One region of the Pseudochelatococcus sp. genome, then DNA from elsewhere that is predicted to be linked to it. Evidence: predicted binding sites of a transcription regulator. Region 1 holds the regulator's gene; each other region holds the start of a gene.
What was found. Region 1 encodes LexA, which represses DNA repair genes until DNA is damaged. Its sites were predicted from a motif close to TGTTCNNNNTGTGTTCNG; they were not measured.

Region 2: dinB (DNA polymerase IV) is a predicted target of LexA. The motif match lies at 1,985-2,002, and genes of this name have one in related genera.
Region 3: ACOYJQ_RS04450 (PA0069 family radical SAM protein) is a predicted target of LexA. The motif match lies at 2,191-2,208, and genes of this name have one in related genera.
Region 4: uvrA (excinuclease ABC subunit UvrA) is a predicted target of LexA. The motif match lies at 2,087-2,104, and genes of this name have one in related genera.

What each region holds. Positions count from the first base shown of each region.
Region 1 covers NZ_JBMNUS010000010.1:35,358-39,569, reverse strand. Annotated here, with positions in the region: gene parE (DNA topoisomerase IV subunit B) at 1-1,586, shown strand, start outside; gene lexA (transcriptional repressor LexA) at 1,800-2,627, shown strand; gene ACOYJQ_RS14750 (ComEC/Rec2 family competence protein) at 2,728-4,212, opposite strand, start outside.
Region 2 covers NZ_JBMNUS010000007.1:162,678-166,889, reverse strand. Annotated here, with positions in the region: gene ACOYJQ_RS12120 (pentapeptide repeat-containing protein) at 1-769, shown strand, start outside; gene dinB (DNA polymerase IV) at 812-1,927, opposite strand; gene ACOYJQ_RS12110 (LysE/ArgO family amino acid transporter) at 2,046-2,657, opposite strand; gene ACOYJQ_RS12105 (LysR family transcriptional regulator ArgP) at 2,731-3,636, shown strand; gene ACOYJQ_RS12100 (carbon-nitrogen hydrolase family protein) at 3,659-4,212, opposite strand, start outside.
Region 3 covers NZ_JBMNUS010000002.1:198,112-202,323, forward strand. Annotated here, with positions in the region: gene ACOYJQ_RS04445 (lysine--tRNA ligase) at 1-992, shown strand, start outside; gene ACOYJQ_RS04450 (PA0069 family radical SAM protein) at 1,013-2,152, opposite strand; gene ACOYJQ_RS04455 (hypothetical protein) at 2,907-3,383, shown strand.
Region 4 covers NZ_JBMNUS010000003.1:235,700-239,911, forward strand. Annotated here, with positions in the region: gene ACOYJQ_RS07440 (alkaline phosphatase) at 1-1,063, opposite strand, end outside; gene ssb (single-stranded DNA-binding protein) at 1,395-1,922, opposite strand; gene uvrA (excinuclease ABC subunit UvrA) at 2,263-4,212, shown strand, end outside.

The DNA of each region.
Region 1 (4,212 bases):
ACGCGCTGTCGGAGACGCTGGAGGTGGAGGTGGCGCGCGGGCAGACGCTCTATCGGCAGTTCTATTCGCGCGGCCTGCCGCTCGGCCCGCTGGAGGTCGTGGGGCGCGTTCACAACCGGCGCGGCACGACGGTGCGCTTCCGGCCCGACGCCGACATCTTCGCCGAGGGCGTGCGGTTCGATCCGGCGCGCCTTTTCCGCATGGCGCGCTCGAAGGCGTTTCTGTTCGCGGGCGTCGAAATCCGCTGGCGCTGCGCGCCGGAGCTCGTCGCCGGCAACGGCAAGGTGCCGCCGGAGGCGACGTTCCGCTTTCCCGGCGGTCTCAGGGATTATCTCTCGCAGGAGATCGAGGGCCGCGCGCTCGTGGTCGACGGCATCTTCGCCGGGCGCGTCGACCGCGCCGGCGGCGACGGCAAGCCGGGCGGGCACGGCACGCTCGAATGGGCCATCGCCTGGTACGCCGAGGACGACGGCCACGTCGCATCCTACTGCAACACCATCCCCACGCCCGAGGGCGGCACGCACGAGCAGGGCCTGCGCACGGCGCTGCTGCGCGGGCTGCGCGACCACGCCGAGCGCGTCAACCAGAGCAAGCGCGCGGCGCAGATCACGGCCGAAGACGTCATGGTCTCCTGCGCCGCGATGCTGTCGGTGTTCATCCGCGAACCCGAATTTCAGGGCCAGACGAAGGACAGGCTCGCGACCGTCGAGGCCGGGCGCATCGTGGAGAGCGCGGTGCGCGACGCCTTCGACCACTGGCTCGCGGCGTCTCCCCAGCAGGCGTCGCGCCTTCTCGACTGGACGGTGGAACGGGCGGAGGAGCGCCTGCGCCGCCGCGCCGAGAAGGACATCGCCCGCAAGACGGCCACGCGCCGCCTGCGGCTGCCGGGCAAGCTCGCCGACTGCACGAAGGCGGGCGCGGCCGGCTCCGAGCTTTTTCTCGTCGAGGGTGATTCGGCCGGCGGCTCCGCCAAGCAGGCGCGCGACCGCGCGACGCAGGCGATCCTGCCGCTGCGCGGCAAGATCCTGAACGTGGCGTCCGCCGGGCGGGACAAGCTGGTGCAAAACCAGCAGATCGCCGATCTGATGCTGGCGCTCGGCTGCGGCACGGGGTCCGCCTATCGCAGCGCCGACCTGCGCTACGAGAAAGTCATCATCATGACGGACGCCGATGTCGACGGCGCGCATATCGCCTCGCTTCTCATCACCTTCTTCTGGCGGCAGACGCCGCGCCTCATCGACGAACGCCATCTCTACCTCGCCGTGCCGCCGCTGTTCCGGCTGAGCCACGGAGGCAAGACGGTCTACGCCCGCGACGAATCGCACCGGCAGGAACTGATGCGCACGACCTTCAGGGGCAGGAAGGTGGAAATCGGCCGCTTCAAGGGCCTTGGCGAGATGCTGCCCGCCCAGCTCAAGGAAACCACCATGGACCCGCGCAAGCGCACGTTGCTGCGCGTCGTCGTCGACGACGACGCGCGCCCGCAGACCGGCGACGCGGTGGAGCGGCTGATGGGCAACAAACCGGAGGCGCGCTTTTCCTTCATTCAGGAAAACGCCGCCTTCGCCACCGATCTCGATATCTGACCGCAGGAGCGCCGACGCATGAATCGGCCGAGATCCCCGTCCGGGCCGTAATCCTCGCCTGCAAGCCGGTTTTACAAGCCAAGTTTTAACGATCCGGGCGGATAGTGGCGCTTGCAGAACACATTAAGAACTTGTATAGTGTTCGTGTTTCGTTTCGTAAGCAGGCATGCATGAGGGGTCGCTGGGCGAAGCTCCGGGAAGGATTTGTGGACCATGTTGACGCGCAAGCAACACGATCTGCTTCGGTTTATTCATGAACGCATGCGGGAATCCGGCGTTCCCCCTTCGTTCGACGAGATGAAGGACGCGCTCGATCTGCGGTCCAAATCGGGCATTCACCGTCTGATCATCGCGCTTGAGGAACGTGGTTTCATTCGCCGCCTGCCCAACCGCGCGCGCGCGATCGAAGTGATTCGTCTTCCCGAGGCGCTGGCCGCGCCCGTGCCGCGGGGGCGCTTCAGCCCCAGCGTCGTCGAGGGCGGGCTGGGCCGGGACGGAGGGGCCGGCCGGGAGGCCGGATTCGGCCGGGACGGAGGGCTTGCGCGCGACCCTGCTTCCGGGCGCGCCGGCGGTCAGGCGTTCCGCGCGGGGGGCGAGCGTCCCGGTTTCGATTCGGGCGAGTCCGGCGCGGGCAACACGCGTCCTCTGTCCGCGCAGACATCGGTTCAGGTGCCGGTCATGGGCCGGATCGCGGCGGGCACCCCCATCAGCGCCATCCAGAGCAGCAGCCATACCCTCGCCTTGCCGCCGGAGCTGCTGTCGCCGGGCGAGCATTTCGCGCTCGAGGTGCGTGGCGATTCGATGATCGAGGCCGGCATTCTCGACGGCGACACGGTGATCCTGCGCCGGCAGGACATGGCGGAAACCGGCGACATCATCGTCGCGCTGATCGACGATGAGGAGGCCACCCTCAAGCGCCTGCGCAAGCGCGGCTCCTCGATCGCGCTGGAGGCCGCCAACCCCGCCTACGAAACGCGCGTGCTCGGCCCCGACCGTGTGCGCATTCAGGGCAAGCTCGTGAGCCTCGTGCGCCGCTACTGAACGCAAGTCGCGGGAGAACACGGCAATGGCCATGGCCTGCGCCACACCTCCGGGTGCGGCGGTGACACAGGCGGCTCCCCGGCTTTTGGCCGAGATGCCGTTATCGCGCGCTTCTGCGCCACGGGCGTTCTTCCGGGGCTTCCCGGCCGTCGCCTGTCCGCGCGCCGGGCGCGGCCGGATGCTCCCGCGTTCCCTCCACCGTCAGCCCGTCGCCCGCCACGGTGAGGGCGATGGCGCCGAAGCGGTCCAGGTCGTCGCGGTCGATCACATGAGGCGCGGCGCAATCCGGCGGCGCCTGGCGGGGCGTGATCAGGACGGCGGCGCGGCGGCAATCTTCCCTGAGCGCCCCTGCCTCGCGGGAGAAGGCCACGCTGCGGCCGTCAGCGAGACGGGCGACGCAGCCCAGCCTGTCGCAGGCAACGTTGTGCCGCAGCGCGGGGTCGTTCGCGCGGCGGCCGTCGCCGTCGGCGCGCAGCCATTGCTCGACGACGAAGGCCGAGGGACTGCCGAGAATGACGAATCGCCCGTCCGCGCCGCGCACCGCGGCGCCGCGCCCCTCCCGATCGACGCGGATATCGGGACGCGCCGGCGCGGCGGCGAGCGCGAGGCCGGCGGCGGCCGGCAGGACCGCGAGCCAGCGCAGCGGGGTGGACCACAGGCAGGCCCACAGCAGGGCCAGCACCAGCAACAACAGGATTCCCATGCCGAAGGCGGGCACGACGACCACCGCCCCCGGAAAATCCGTCATGATCCGCGCCCCCTCCAGCACGGGAACCGCAGCGAGGCCGGCCAGATGCCAGAAGGGACCGTCGAGGCCCAACGGATGAAACGCCACGGCGAGAAAGGAGAGCGGCATCACCGCGAGTTCCACGATCGGCAGGCCGAAGGCGTTGCCGAGAATGCCCCACGGATTGAAGGTCTGGAAGTGGTAGGTGCTGAACGGCCCGGTCGCGAGCATCGCCACGATGGTGGTGACGGCGCTCATCGCGATCACGCGGCGCATCCGGCCCGTGCGCTGCCGGTCCGGCGGTCGCAGCGCGCCCCCTTCGCGCAGCGGCAGGAGGCTGCGCGCGGGATCGCCGTTCTCCCAGCGCTCGAACAGCGCGATCAGCGCCGCCACGCCGGCGAAAGACATCTGGAAGCTCGGCCCGAGCATGGATTCGGGTTGCAACGTCAGGCACACGAAGGCTGCGAGCGCCAGATTGCGCATGGACAGGGCCGGCCGGTCGACGAGAATCGCTCCCATCACGATCAACGTCACGAACAGCGCGCGCTGGGTGTCGATTCCCGCGCCCGAGAACACGCAATAACCGCTGGCGCCGACGATGCCGGCGACGGCGGCGAACTTGCGCACCGGATAGCGGACCGCAAGGCCCGGCACGAACACGAGCAACTGGCGCACGATGACGAAGAGCGCGCCGGCGACGAGCGTCATGTGAAAACCGCCGATGGAAACCACGTGATAGATGCCGGCGGCGCGCAGCGCCTCGTTGGTCTCGTCCGCGATCATCCCGCGCTTGCCCGTCACCAGCGCCGCGACGAAGGCGGCCTCCTGCGCCCGCGGCCCTCCCGTACCGGCGTCGGG
Region 2 (4,212 bases), on a different contig from region 1:
CAGGCAGGGCCTGTCGCGCCGCGACGCCTTCGCGAGTCTCGTCGATGCGGAGGATGGTTATCGCCGTTCCACCTTCCTCTCGGTCGAACGGGCGCTGCGCAATCGCGGCCACGATGCGGACGCCGATTACATCTATCGCCTGATGAAGCGCCGTGGCGCGCAGATCGACATCAAGGACCGCGAGAGGCGCGCCTCCCGGAACCTGCGCCGCACAATCCTGCTACCCTTCGCCAACGGCGGCACGCGGGTGTTCGACGGGCTGTTCCGCTTCTTTCTGGGCTACGGCACACGGCCCGGCCGTCTTGCGTGGGCGATCGTCATCCTGTGGCTGGTCGCGTTGCCGATCTTCGAGGAAAAGGCCAATCTGCAACCGTCGCTCGCCCTGCTCGGCACCGAGAGCGGCCGTTTCGAGCCGGACCGCGTGGCGCGGGAGGGCGAGGCGCCGCAGGACTGGTCCACGACGGCGGCCGTCGGCATGTCGCTGCAATTCCACCTGCCCGTCGTCGCGCTGGCGCCGCGCGACGACTGGAACCTGCGTCAGGAGGGCGCGACCTGTTACAACCCCCGCAACATTCCGCTGCTGGGCTGGCTCCTCGACCGGATCGCGAAGCCGCGCGCCGCGCCGTCCGCCGCCGAAAGCTGCGCCGGATGGCGCTTGCCGCTGCCGCCGCAAATCTTCGGCGTGCTGATCAGCATCCTGAACTGGATCGCCTGGCCGCTGCTTCTGGCTTTCGCCATCCGCCGGCTGCTGGTGGTGGACCGGGCCTAGAGCGCGTTACGATCGAATGGAATCCGGTGACGGTCGCCGGTTTCAGATCGGCAGCACGAGCTGGCGCGGCGTCGGGTCCGGCTCTCCCTTGCCGGTTCTCTCGCCGGCCAGCGACGACAGCGTGACGCCGAGCAGGCGGATGCCCTTGGGTGTGGGAAACAGCGGCGCGAGCAGGGCGTCGACGGCCGCTTCGACCGCCCCTTGCGAGTCGTAGGCGGCCGGCAGCGTGTGGCTGCGGGTGATCTGCTGAAAGTCGGCGTATTTGACCTTGAGCGTCACGGTGCGGCCACGGATGCCGTTCGCCTCGCAATGGCGCCACACTTTCCCGATCAGCGGTTGCAGCGCTTCGCGTGCTTCGCCTGGCGCGAACAGGTCGGTATCGAAGGTATCCTCGCTGCCGATCGATTTGCGGATGCGGTCCGGCTGCACCGGGCGGCGGTCGATGCCGCGCGCGATCCAGTAGTAGAAGCCGCCCGCCTTGCCGAAGTGCTCGCGCAGGAAGGGAAGCGTTCGGGCGCGCAGGTCGAGGCCGGTTTCGATGCCGAGCCGGTTCATTTTCGCCGCCGTCGCCGGGCCGATGCCGTGGAAGCGGCCGACCGGCAGCGTCTCGACGAAGGCCGGCCCCATGCGCGGGGTGATGACGAAAAGTCCGTCCGGCTTGTTCCGGTCCGAGGCGAGCTTGGCCAGAAACTTGTTGTAGGAGACGCCGGCGGAGGCGGTGAGGCCGGTGCGCGCGCGGATCTCCTCCCGGATACGCTGCGCCACCTCGGTGGCGCTGGCGATGCCTTGCAGGTTTTCGGTGACGTCGAGATAGGCTTCGTCCAGCGACAGGGGCTCGATCAGCGGCGTGTATTCGGCGAAGATCGCGCGGATCTCGCGCGAGATGGCGCGGTAGGCGTCGAAACGGGGCGGAACGAAAATCAGTTCGGGGCACTTTCGTCTGGCGGTGACGGAGGGCATGGCGGAGCGCACGCCGAACCTGCGCGCCTCGTAACTGGCGGCCGCCACGACGCCGCGCTCGCGCGAACCGCCGACCGCGACGGGCTTGCCGCGCAGGTCCGGGTTGTCGCGCTGCTCGACGGAGGCGAAGAACGCGTCCATGTCGATATGGACGATGCGCCGCGGGACATCCGGCGCGTCGCTGTCGCCGCAGGTCATCGCCGCAGCCGATCATGGTCATGGCCGATCATGGCAGCCTCCCGATGGATATCGCGGAGGATCATAGCATGAACGGCCCGTCGTTGCCGATTCGTGTCGCATGAAGGCGGCCTGCGCCTCACGCGCCGGCGATCAGCCCGAGCGCGATGGTCCACATGACGAGGGCGATGGCGGCCTCAAGCACGCGCCACGCCGATGGCCTGGCGAAAAGCGGCCGCAGCCGCTTCGCGCCGTAGCCGAGCGAGAAGAAGAAAAGGAACGATGCCGACATGGCCCCCGCCGCGAAGGAGGCTTCGAAGCCCGGAAACTGCGTCGAGATCGAGCCCAGCAACACGACCGTATCGAGATAGACATGCGGGTTGAGCCAGGTGAAGGCGAGGCAGGCCAGCAGCGTCGCCGGCAGGCCGCGTTTTTCCGCCCCCGCGCCGACCGCCAGCGCCTCGCCGGAGCGCAGGGCGGAGAGCAGGCTTTTCCCGCCATACCAGATCAGGAAGGCGGCCCCGAAAAGGCGCATGGCCGGATCGAGCCACGGCGCCAGCGCCATCATCTTGCCGAAGCCGGTCACGCCGAGCAGGATCAGGATCGCGTCGGACACCGCGCAGGCCAGACAGACCGCGAACACATGTTCATGCCGCAGCCCCTGCCGCAGCACGAAGGCGTTCTGCGCGCCGATGGCGACGATCAGGCTCAGGCCCATCGTCATGCCGGTGAGGAAAACCGAAAGATTCATGGGGCTTGAGATATCCGCGCTCCCGTGTTCAGGATAGTTAAATCGCCTTATCCTGATTTAGCCTGGCTGATTCATGATCGACTATCCCGCCGCGCGCGCCGTCGCCATGGTCGTGCAGACCGGCAGCTTCGAGAAGGCCGCCCGAGCCCTGAATGTGACGCCCTCGGCGGTCTCCCAGCGCGTCAGGCAGCTTGAGGAGCGTCTCGGCGCGGTGCTGATCGAGAGAGGCGCGCCATGCACCGCGACCGAAAAGGGAGCGTGGCTGTGCCGGCACCTGGAGCATGTCGGCCTGCTCGAAAGCGAGCTGATGGCGCATCTGCCGGGGATCGCCGATCCGGCGCAGCCCCCGCAAAGGGTGACGCTCAACATCGCGACCAATGCCGACAGTCTGGGAACGTGGTTTCTCGCGGCCCTTCCGGCATTCGCGCGGGAGGCTGATTGCCTCTTCGCCATCGCGGTCGACGATCAGGACCATACGGCGGAATGGTTGCAACGCGGCCGCGTGCTGGCTGCCGTCACGTCCCTCGCCAAGCCGGTGCAGGGGTGCCGCGTCGTCTCCCTCGGCGCGCTCCGCTACCATGCGACGGCGAGCCCCGATTACGTGCGGCGTCACTTCCCCGCGGGAGTGACGGCCGAAGCGCTCGCGGGCGCGCCGGCGCTCACCTTCAACCAGAAGGATCGCCTTCAGCATGCCTGGGCACGGCGGACGTGCGGTCTGGACGTCGCTTTTCCGACCCACTGGCTGCCGTCGACGCAGGGTTTCGTCGAGGCGTGCCTTGCCGGGATGGGATGGGGGCTCAACCCGGCGATGCTGGTCAGGGAGCATCTGGCCTCCGGCCGGCTGGTCGAACCCGTTGCCGGCGCGCCGCTGGACGTGCCGCTGTTCTGGCAGGTGAACCGGCTTGCCGCGGACCGGCTCGCCGGCCTGACGCGGAACGTCATCGCGACCGCGAAGCGCGCGCTTGTGCCATGCCCTTGATGCATGTGGCGCGCCGGAGCGTTCATCGCGCGGCGGGATGCACGTCGAATTGTTCCGGCCAGTCGCGGAAGAGCGCGACCTGCCCCTTGTGGCGCAGTTCCCTGACGCGGGCGAGATCGATGGCGCCATGGAGCCAGCGGCTCGTTTCGGTGAAGACCGCCTCGCTGCTGGCGAAGACGCCATCGGGCGGCATGCCGTGGTCGGCGGGCACGTAGAGGGCGGCGCGGCCGTGGTTCTCGTCCACGGCCGGCGACCACGGAGCCTTGCCGGCGGTGGGCGAGACCAGCACCGCGAACTGGTTTTCCAGCGCGCGCGCCTGCGCGCCGATGCGCACGCGGTGATAGCCGGCCTCAGTGTCCGTGCAGCTCGGCGCGAGGACGAGATCGGCCCCCATCTCCGCCAGACGGCGGGCGAGCATGGGAAACTCGTTGTCGTAGCAGATGAGGATGCCGAGCCTGCCGTGGGGCGTGTCGAAGGTGCGCAGCCCCTCGACGCCGCCGGCGATGAACCATTGCTCCCGCTCGAACCGGGTCATGATGATCTTGTCCTGATGGCCGATACGCCCTTCCGGCCCGA
Region 3 (4,212 bases), on a different contig from region 1:
TCAAGCTGCAATGGAAGCCCGACTGGGCCATGCGCTGGGTGGCGCTCGGCGTCGATTACGAAATGGCGGGCAAGGATCTCATCGATTCGGTCAAGCTTTCCGGTCAGATCGCCCGCGCGCTCGGCGCCGAGCCCCCGGAAGGCTTCAACTACGAGCTTTTCCTCGACGAACACGGCACCAAGATTTCCAAGTCGAAGGGCAACGGCCTCACCATCGACGAGTGGCTGCGCTACGGCACGCCGGAAAGCCTCGCCCTTTTCATGTACAACAAGCCGCGCGAGGCGAAGCGGCTTTACTTCGACGTCATTCCGCGTCACGTCGACGACTATCTCGCCTTTCTCGCCAATTACGGCCGGCAGGAGTGGAAGCACCGCCTCGGCAATCCCGTCTGGCATCTGCATGCCGGCAATCCGCCCGCACCGGAGACGATCGGCGCGGACGGGCGCGGTACGCAACTGAGCTTCGCCATGCTGCTGAATCTCGCCGCCGTCGCCAATTCCGAGGACAAGGCGGTGCTGTGGGGCTTCATCCAGCGCTACGCGCCCGGCACCTCGCCCGATACCCATCCGCAGCTCGATCGGCTCGTCGGCTACGCCATCAACTATTTCCGCGATTTCGTGAAGCCGGCCAAGCAATATGCCGAGCCCACCGACGCGGAGCGGGCGGCGCTGGCGGATCTCTCCGCCGAGCTTGCGCGGCACGCGGGCTCCACCGATGCCGAGGCGTTGCAGAATGCCGTCTACGAGATCGGCCGCACGCATTTTCCCGACACCAGCGGCAAGACGAAAAGCCCGGATGGCCGCCCCGGCGTGTCGCAGACGTGGTTTTCGACGCTCTACCGCATCCTGTTCGGCGAGGAGCGCGGGCCGCGTTTCGGTTCCTTCGTGGCGCTTTACGGCGTCGAGGGCACGCGCGCCCTGATCGCGGCGGGCCTGTCGGGCGAATTGAAGCGCGAGCACGAAGCCTTTCTGAAGGAGCGGGCGGGGAGCTGACGTCGGGCAGGGGGCTGACATCAGAAAAGGCTCAATTGTTCCGCGGCTTTCGGCGTCCCTTTGAAGAGGTCCGTCCGCAGCCGGGGATGGCGTCTGAGATAGCCGATGCGTTTCAGCGCCACCTCGAAACGGCGCGCGATCAGCGCGGCATAGGGGCCGGTGCCCGTCATGCGCTCGTTCCAGCGCGCGTCGTAATCCTTGCCGCCGCGCATCGTGCGCAGCAGCGAGAGCACGTGCCGCGCCTTGTCGGGATAATGGGTCACGAGCCATTCGGTCACGAGATCGCGCACTTCGAGCGGCAGCCGCAGCAGGACGTAACCCGCCTCCCGCGCGCCTGCCGCATGGGCCTGCTCCAGAATGACCTCGATCTCGCTGTCGTTGATGGCCGGGACGATCGGTGCGACCATGACGGAGACGGGAATGCCCGCTTCGCTCAACTGCCGTATCGTCGCCAGCCGCCGGTGGGGCGCAGCCGCGCGAGGTTCCATCGTGCGCGCGAGCTTGCCGTCGAGCGTCGTCACCGAAATCGCGACGCAGGCGAGCCCCCGTTTCGCCATGGGCGCGAGCAGATCGATGTCGCGCGCGACGAGCGCCGATTTCGTCACGATGCTGACGGGATGGCCCAGCCGTGCAAGCACTTCCAGGATGGCGCGCATCAGCCGGTACTGGCGCTCGATCGGCTGATAGGGATCGGTATTGGTGCCGATGGCGAGCGTGCGGGGCGTATATCCCGGCTTCGACAGTTCTTTTTCCAGCAATATCGCCGCGTCGGGCTTGGCGAACAGCTTCGATTCGAAGTCGAGCCCCGGCGACAGTCCGAGATAGGCGTGCGTCGGCCGCGCATAGCAATAAACGCAGCCGTGCTCGCAGCCGCGATAGGGGTTGATCGAGCGGTCGAAGGGAATATCGGGCGAGGCATTGCGCGCGATCACGCTGCGCGCCTTGTCGATCAGCACTTCGGTACGCAGGGGCGGCAGGTCGTCCGGCTCTCCCCAGCCGTCATCCACGGCCTCCCGCGCGGCGGGCTCGAAGCGGCCCGTCGGATTCGACACCGCGCCGCGGCCGCGCTGAATCCGGGAGCCCGCGGGAGGCGCGCCGCCGGCCGCGTCCTCTCCGATGCCGTTACCTTCGAGACAAGCGGTTTTATCGAGGCAAGCCATTCTGCGCCCTGTCATGCCGAACAAAGAATGTCTTTACATAGAACATAAATCGAACTACGTAAAGTGGCCAGCGGCGATGGAGGCGTCGGCGCTGAAGGCCATAAACGGGCTGCGGGCCATGACCCGAAGACCGCGAAAATCGCCTCCAGCGCAAAAGACGCCCCAGACCGGCTGACAGGATCAAATTTGAAGGTGCATTGAAGGCCGTGGGCGGGTGTCCACGGCCTTCCTGCTACTTGGCCGTACCAGCGAGGGCATGAACGGGCCTCTATGGGCTTCTATTTCGGAAATGGGCTTGGCCGTCATCAGTGGGAGAAAAGTGCTCCCGGTGGGCCGTCACCCCCACCCGGCTCATGACCGGCTCTTCGGCGCATCTCGCAATGGATGCAATGACTCGGGAGCGGAAGAAGCCTATCTCAGCCGGTGATTATCGCCAAGCCCCCGCACCATCGAAACAGGTATATTGACGCTTGGCCGTTCTTGATGAGAAGGTTGCGCCCGGTGGGCCGTCACCCCCACGTGGCGCGAGGACATCCGAGGATTTCCCGTCCAGTCCGCCGTGGCATTCGAGATACTTGTGCCTTGGGCGCACCTTGGGCTCATAGTTTCCCCGCCGGATCTCCACACTTGTCGATACGCTGAATGCAGCCGCATCCATGTTGCAATTGCATCCCTTGCGCTTTGATGCGCTCCATGCAGCGCGGGCACTTCTGCCGGTGTCTAACCTGCCTGCGGCGAAGGACAGGGCGGGAATATGGAGAACGATATCAGACCTGTATCGGCTGACGAATTGACCGGTATCTTGCGCGGCATCGCCGACGCGGCGGGTCTGGAAGCGGCGCTGGCTATTGCGGATCATGCTGGCGGCACGCGTGTCTCTTTTCCCGCTCCATCACGGCTCACGCCTGAGCACTGGCTTGTCGGGCTTCTTGGCCGTGACGCCGCGCTCAAGGTGTGCGGCCATTTTCAGGCTGGATACGGGGGCGCAATCGTATCGATTCCATCACCCGTAAATGATTTTCGTAGCGCGGCCGTGCAGCGTGAAAAAGCGATGCTGCGCGCCTTCTTCTCGACGGCAACTATTGACGAAGCTGCACGGACCGTCAGTGTCGACCGTTCGACAGTAATTCGCCACTTCCGCCGTCTACGGGACGACGGTTTTCGGCGACCACTACGCAACCGAAAGAGACAGAAGGACGGGGCCAATGACAACGGGTCCCGCCACCGCTGATCGCATTTTCCTCTTCTTTGAAGGCATAAACTGAACAGCGTGCTCGGCGGACGCGCGCCGTCGCCCAGCTCGGCCGAGGCGGATATCCACAATCCGTTCTGATTAGGCAAGGAACCCAGACCTTTTTCGGAATCTGACAGGTTATGAGAGGTTTCCTCCATATTTTCCGATCAGGCTACAACCGCAACTCAAGAAACTTAAATGGATATGTAAAGGTATAAGTTCCGGGCACACTTCAGAATATGGTTTTTATAGCGCAACTCCGTCTGTGTTTTGGGCTGTTCCGCCTCATGCCGCGCGCTGTTAAGCGATTTGCAATTATCACTATATTTTTTTGTCTATTCATATTTATTGCGGAAATCGCTATCGATTTGCTGTGAACTATGTCATATTTTTTTCATTATAACAATAATTAGGGGTGAATCTGTATTTTTTATTGACAAAAAGCTGACATTCCAGCACATTTCAGTGAAATGGCGAAATGTGAGTGATGACGCGATTTTTCGCGACCTCCCGTTATTAGAGTAACGCTTGCGTTCTATCTTCCAGCTTGTACCCGATCTGTCCGGGACCGGAGAGGATTTTTCAGTTGTCTATCCAGTTTTGTCAAAATTTGCTGCGTGAGCAGCAGATGTACGACAAATGACGGGAAGACTTCTGTCACGTTAAGCGGAGATGATCTTTCTACGGATTGTTCGAGGCTCCGGATAGCGGTTTTACTTTCGTCAACGCGTCGGAGATTGTCTTATGACGAACTTCGTCTTAGTGGAAAAGTAATGCGTTAATTGTGTATCGTATTCCATGAGAGGAAGGCTGCGGCAAACGTTTT
Region 4 (4,212 bases), on a different contig from region 1:
TGAAATCGATCTGCTCCTCGATGAGGCGCGGCAGGTTGTTGGCATGCGCGGCCCAGTCGACGGCGCCGCCCTCGACCATCAGGAAGAAGCCCTTGTCGTTCTTTTCAAGAACGTTGATGGCGGCCTTCGTCAGCGTCTTGAGGTCGGGCGTGTTGTCGAGCAGGTTGCCGGCGGTGACGCCCGGACGGTTGAACTGGAGCGTCTGGATGTTCTGGGCCGTGCCGATCACCCTGGACTTGCCCTTGAGGTCGATGTCGCCCTTGGCGAGCGCCTCGAAATCGGCCTTCTTCTCGATGTGGGCATAGTCGGTCTTGCCGGAGGTCAGGCGCTCCCACGTCTCGCGGCCGCCGACGAAGCGGAACGCCTTGTCGTCGGGCTTTTCGACATAGCTGCCGTCGCCCTTGTAATGGGGATGCCCGGTGCCGAACACCACGGTGGCGAGGCCGCTGTTCACGACCTCCGTGCCGATGCCGACATAGTCGTTGCGGCTGACGTTATGGGCCAGGAAGCCGGCGGGGGTCGCGTGCGACCATTCGACGGAGGAAACGACGCCGAGCGCGCGGCCGGTTTCGACCGTGTACTCGCCGATATGCTTCAGTTTCTCGCCATTGTTCGACCAGTTGATGGCGTTGTTGTAGCTCTTGGTGCCGGAAGCGAGCGCGGTCGCGGCGGCGGCGCTGTCCGTGTAATCCGCGCGGCTGTAGTCATAGCCCGCGAAGAAGCCGGGAAAATTGCCGATGGTGCCCTCGAACACGGTATCGACCTTCGTCGCATCCCACAGCTTCGCCGGATCGAAAGTGACCGAACCCTCGTTGGTGTTGGTCGGCTCGTTGGACGTGTTGAGCGGATAGGTCGAGGCAAAGACCTTGACGTCGAAATCGTCATAGGCCTCGTGGCCGAGAGCGCCATGGCGGAAGAAGCTGGCCGCGCGCCAGGTCTCGATGCCCGCGCCGTCGGTGATCAGCACGATCACGTTCTTCGCCTGCGGGGCCTGCGCAAGGGCGGGAGAAACAAGCGCCGAGGCGAGCGCAAGGTTAAGGGCGATTTTTTTGAGAAGGGACATGATCGGTCTCCACGTATGGGACGGCGGTTGCGTCGCGCGGAGATACGTATCGTAATAACATTTCATTCAGGCGACAGCCGAACACGATCGGCGGACTGCGATTTCCCGAATCTGCGACTCGTCCGAAAGCGGCATGCCGGACACACGCCCTTACACGCGAATCCGATAATGCACGTTATGGAACCAAAATGCCATGGAACCGGGACGCCGCAAAATCAAGACGACGCTGCAAAATCAAGACGCCAGGAAACCTGATGCGCGGCTTCCATGCAGCGCCACGTCGTATGCGCAGCCCGGTCGTATCCGGGCTGCGTCAGCGGTGGCCGGTTGCTTAGAACGGGATGTCGTCGTCGAGATCGCCGGCGTAACCCGATTGCCCGCCGCCGCCGAAACCGCCGGCGCTGCCCGAGCCCGACGACCTGTCGCTGACAGCCGGGCGTGACGGCTCGGCGCCCGCGAAGCTGCCGCTGCCGCTGCCGTAGCCGGCGCCCGCGCCTTCCTCGCCGCCGCGGCTGTCGAGAATCGTCAGTTCACCGCGGAAGCGTTGCAGCACCACCTCCGTCGTGTAGCGCTCATGGCCGTCCTTGTCCTGATACTTGCGCGTCTGCAACTGGCCTTCGACGTAGACCTTCGTGCCCTTGCGCAGATATTGTTCGGCGATGCGCGCGAGGTTTTCGTTGAAGATCACGACGTTGTGCCACTCGGTCCGCTCGCGGCGCTCGCCCGTCGCCTTGTCGCGCCAGCTCTCCGACGTGGCGATGCGCAGGCTCGCGACCGGCTCTCCCGAATTGAGACGCCGGACCTCCGGGTCGCGCCCGAGGTTGCCGACCAGAATGACCTTGTTCACGCTGCCTGCCATAACGATATCCTCCTGCTGCGGGTGTCGCTCGCGAACCCGGACAATACGCCAATCCGTCCCCACGGCCAGCGTCGACGCCCGGCCCGCAAGCGCTTATGCCCTGAAAACGCCCGCGCGCAACGCCCGGCTGTCCCGATGGCCTGCATTGTATGAGACGCAAAAATTGTTCTTGAAACGTTCCTAATGCAATGCGACACTGAATGCAAGATCGCTTTTCGGCGAGCGCACACGCTGCAATGAAACGAGCCCGAACGACGGATACCGATATGACCGATCTTCCCGCGGCGCTTTTCCGGGGCGATGGCCCGGCGCGCTTCCTCCAGCGACCGGATGCCGGCTGATGCCTTCTCTTGACGATCTTTTCGACGGCTCCGCCCCGCCGGCCGCCGCCTCGCGTCACGTGATCAGCATCCGCGGCGCGCGCGAGCACAACCTGAAGAATGTGGATCTGACCATCCCGCGCGACAGGCTCGTGGTGTTTACCGGTTTGTCGGGCTCGGGCAAATCGTCGCTGGCGTTCGACACCATCTATGCCGAGGGGCAGCGCCGTTATGTCGAATCGCTGTCGGCTTATGCGCGCCAGTTCCTGGAGATGATGCAGAAGCCGGATGTCGACCAGATCGACGGTCTGTCGCCGGCCATCTCGATCGAGCAGAAGACGACATCGCGCAATCCGCGCTCCACCGTCGGCACGGTGACGGAAATCTACGACTATATGCGCCTGCTGTGGGCGCGGGCGGGCGTGCCCTATTCGCCCGCCACCGGCCTGCCGATCGAGAGCCAGACGGTGAGCCAGATGGTCGACCGCATCCTCGCGCTGCCGGCGAAGACGCGCTTCTATCTGCTTGCGCCGGTCGTGCGCGGGCGCAAGGGCGAGTACCGCAAGGAGCTGGCCGAGTTCCTGAAGCGCGGCTTCCAGCGCGTCAAGATCGACGGCACGTTTCATGAAATCGCGGATGCGCCCGCGCTCGACAAGAAGCTCAAGCACGACATCGACGTCGTGGTCGATCGTCTGGTGGTGCGTGCCGACATGGCCGCGCGCCTGTCCGAATCGCTCGAGACGGCGCTCGATCTCGCGGACGGTATCGCCGTCGCGGAATTCGCCGACGAGACGGACGACGCCGGGGCGCCGCGCCGTCTCATCCTGTCGTCCAAATTCGCCTGCCCCGTTTCCGGCTTCACGATCCCCGAGATCGAGCCGCGGCTGTTCTCGTTCAACAACCCCTATGGCGCATGTCCGGTGTGCGACGGCCTCGGGCGCGAGATGCACGTGTCGCCTGCGCTCGTCGTGCCGGATCCCGGCCGCACCCTGCGCGACGGGGCCGTCGCGCCGTGGGCGAAATCGACCTCGCCCTATTACGCCCAGACGCTCGATGCGCTCTCGGCCCATTTCGGCGAGGGCATGGCGACGAAATGGTCGGAACTGTCCGAGGCGCTGCGCAACGCCATTCTCTACGGAACCGGGCGGCAGAAGGTGCGCATTCTCTATGCGGACGGCAGCCGCAGCTACGAGGTCGACAAGCCGTTCGAGGGCGTCATTCCGAATCTCGAACGCCGTTTCAAGGAGACGGACAGCGAATGGGCGCGCGAGGACATCGCCCGCTTCATGTCGGAGACGCCGTGCGCGGCCTGCGGCGGCTTCCGCCTCAAGCCCGAGTCGCTGGCGGTGAAGATCGCGGGCAAGCATATCGGCGAGGTATCGCAATTGTCGGTGCGCGAAGCGCGCGACTGGTTCGAGGCGGTGCCGGCGACGCTCACGGAACAGCAGAACGCCATCGCCTACCGCATCCTGAAGGAAATCCGCGAGCGGTTGACCTTCCTGCTCGATGTGGGGTTGGAGTACCTCACGCTCGCACGCGCCTCGGGCACGCTGTCGGGCGGCGAGAGCCAGCGCATCCGCCTCGCCTCGCAGATCGGATCGGGCCTCACGGGCGTGCTCTATGTGCTGGACGAGCCGTCCATCGGCCTGCACCAGCGCGACAACGAACGGCTGCTGCAAACGCTGAAGCGCCTGCGCGACCTCGGCAACACCGTGATCGTCGTCGAGCACGACGAAGACGCCATCCTGCAAGCGGATTACGTCGTCGATGTCGGACCGGGCGCGGGCGTGCACGGCGGGCGCATCGTGGCGCAGGGCACGCCGGCGGAATTGCTCAAAAGTCCCGATTCGCTCACCGCGAAATACCTGACCGGCGAACTCTCCGTGCCGCTGCCGGAAAAACGCCGCAAGCCGCAGAAGAGCCGCATGCTGACGCTCAAGGGCGCGCGCGGCAACAACCTGCGCGATGTC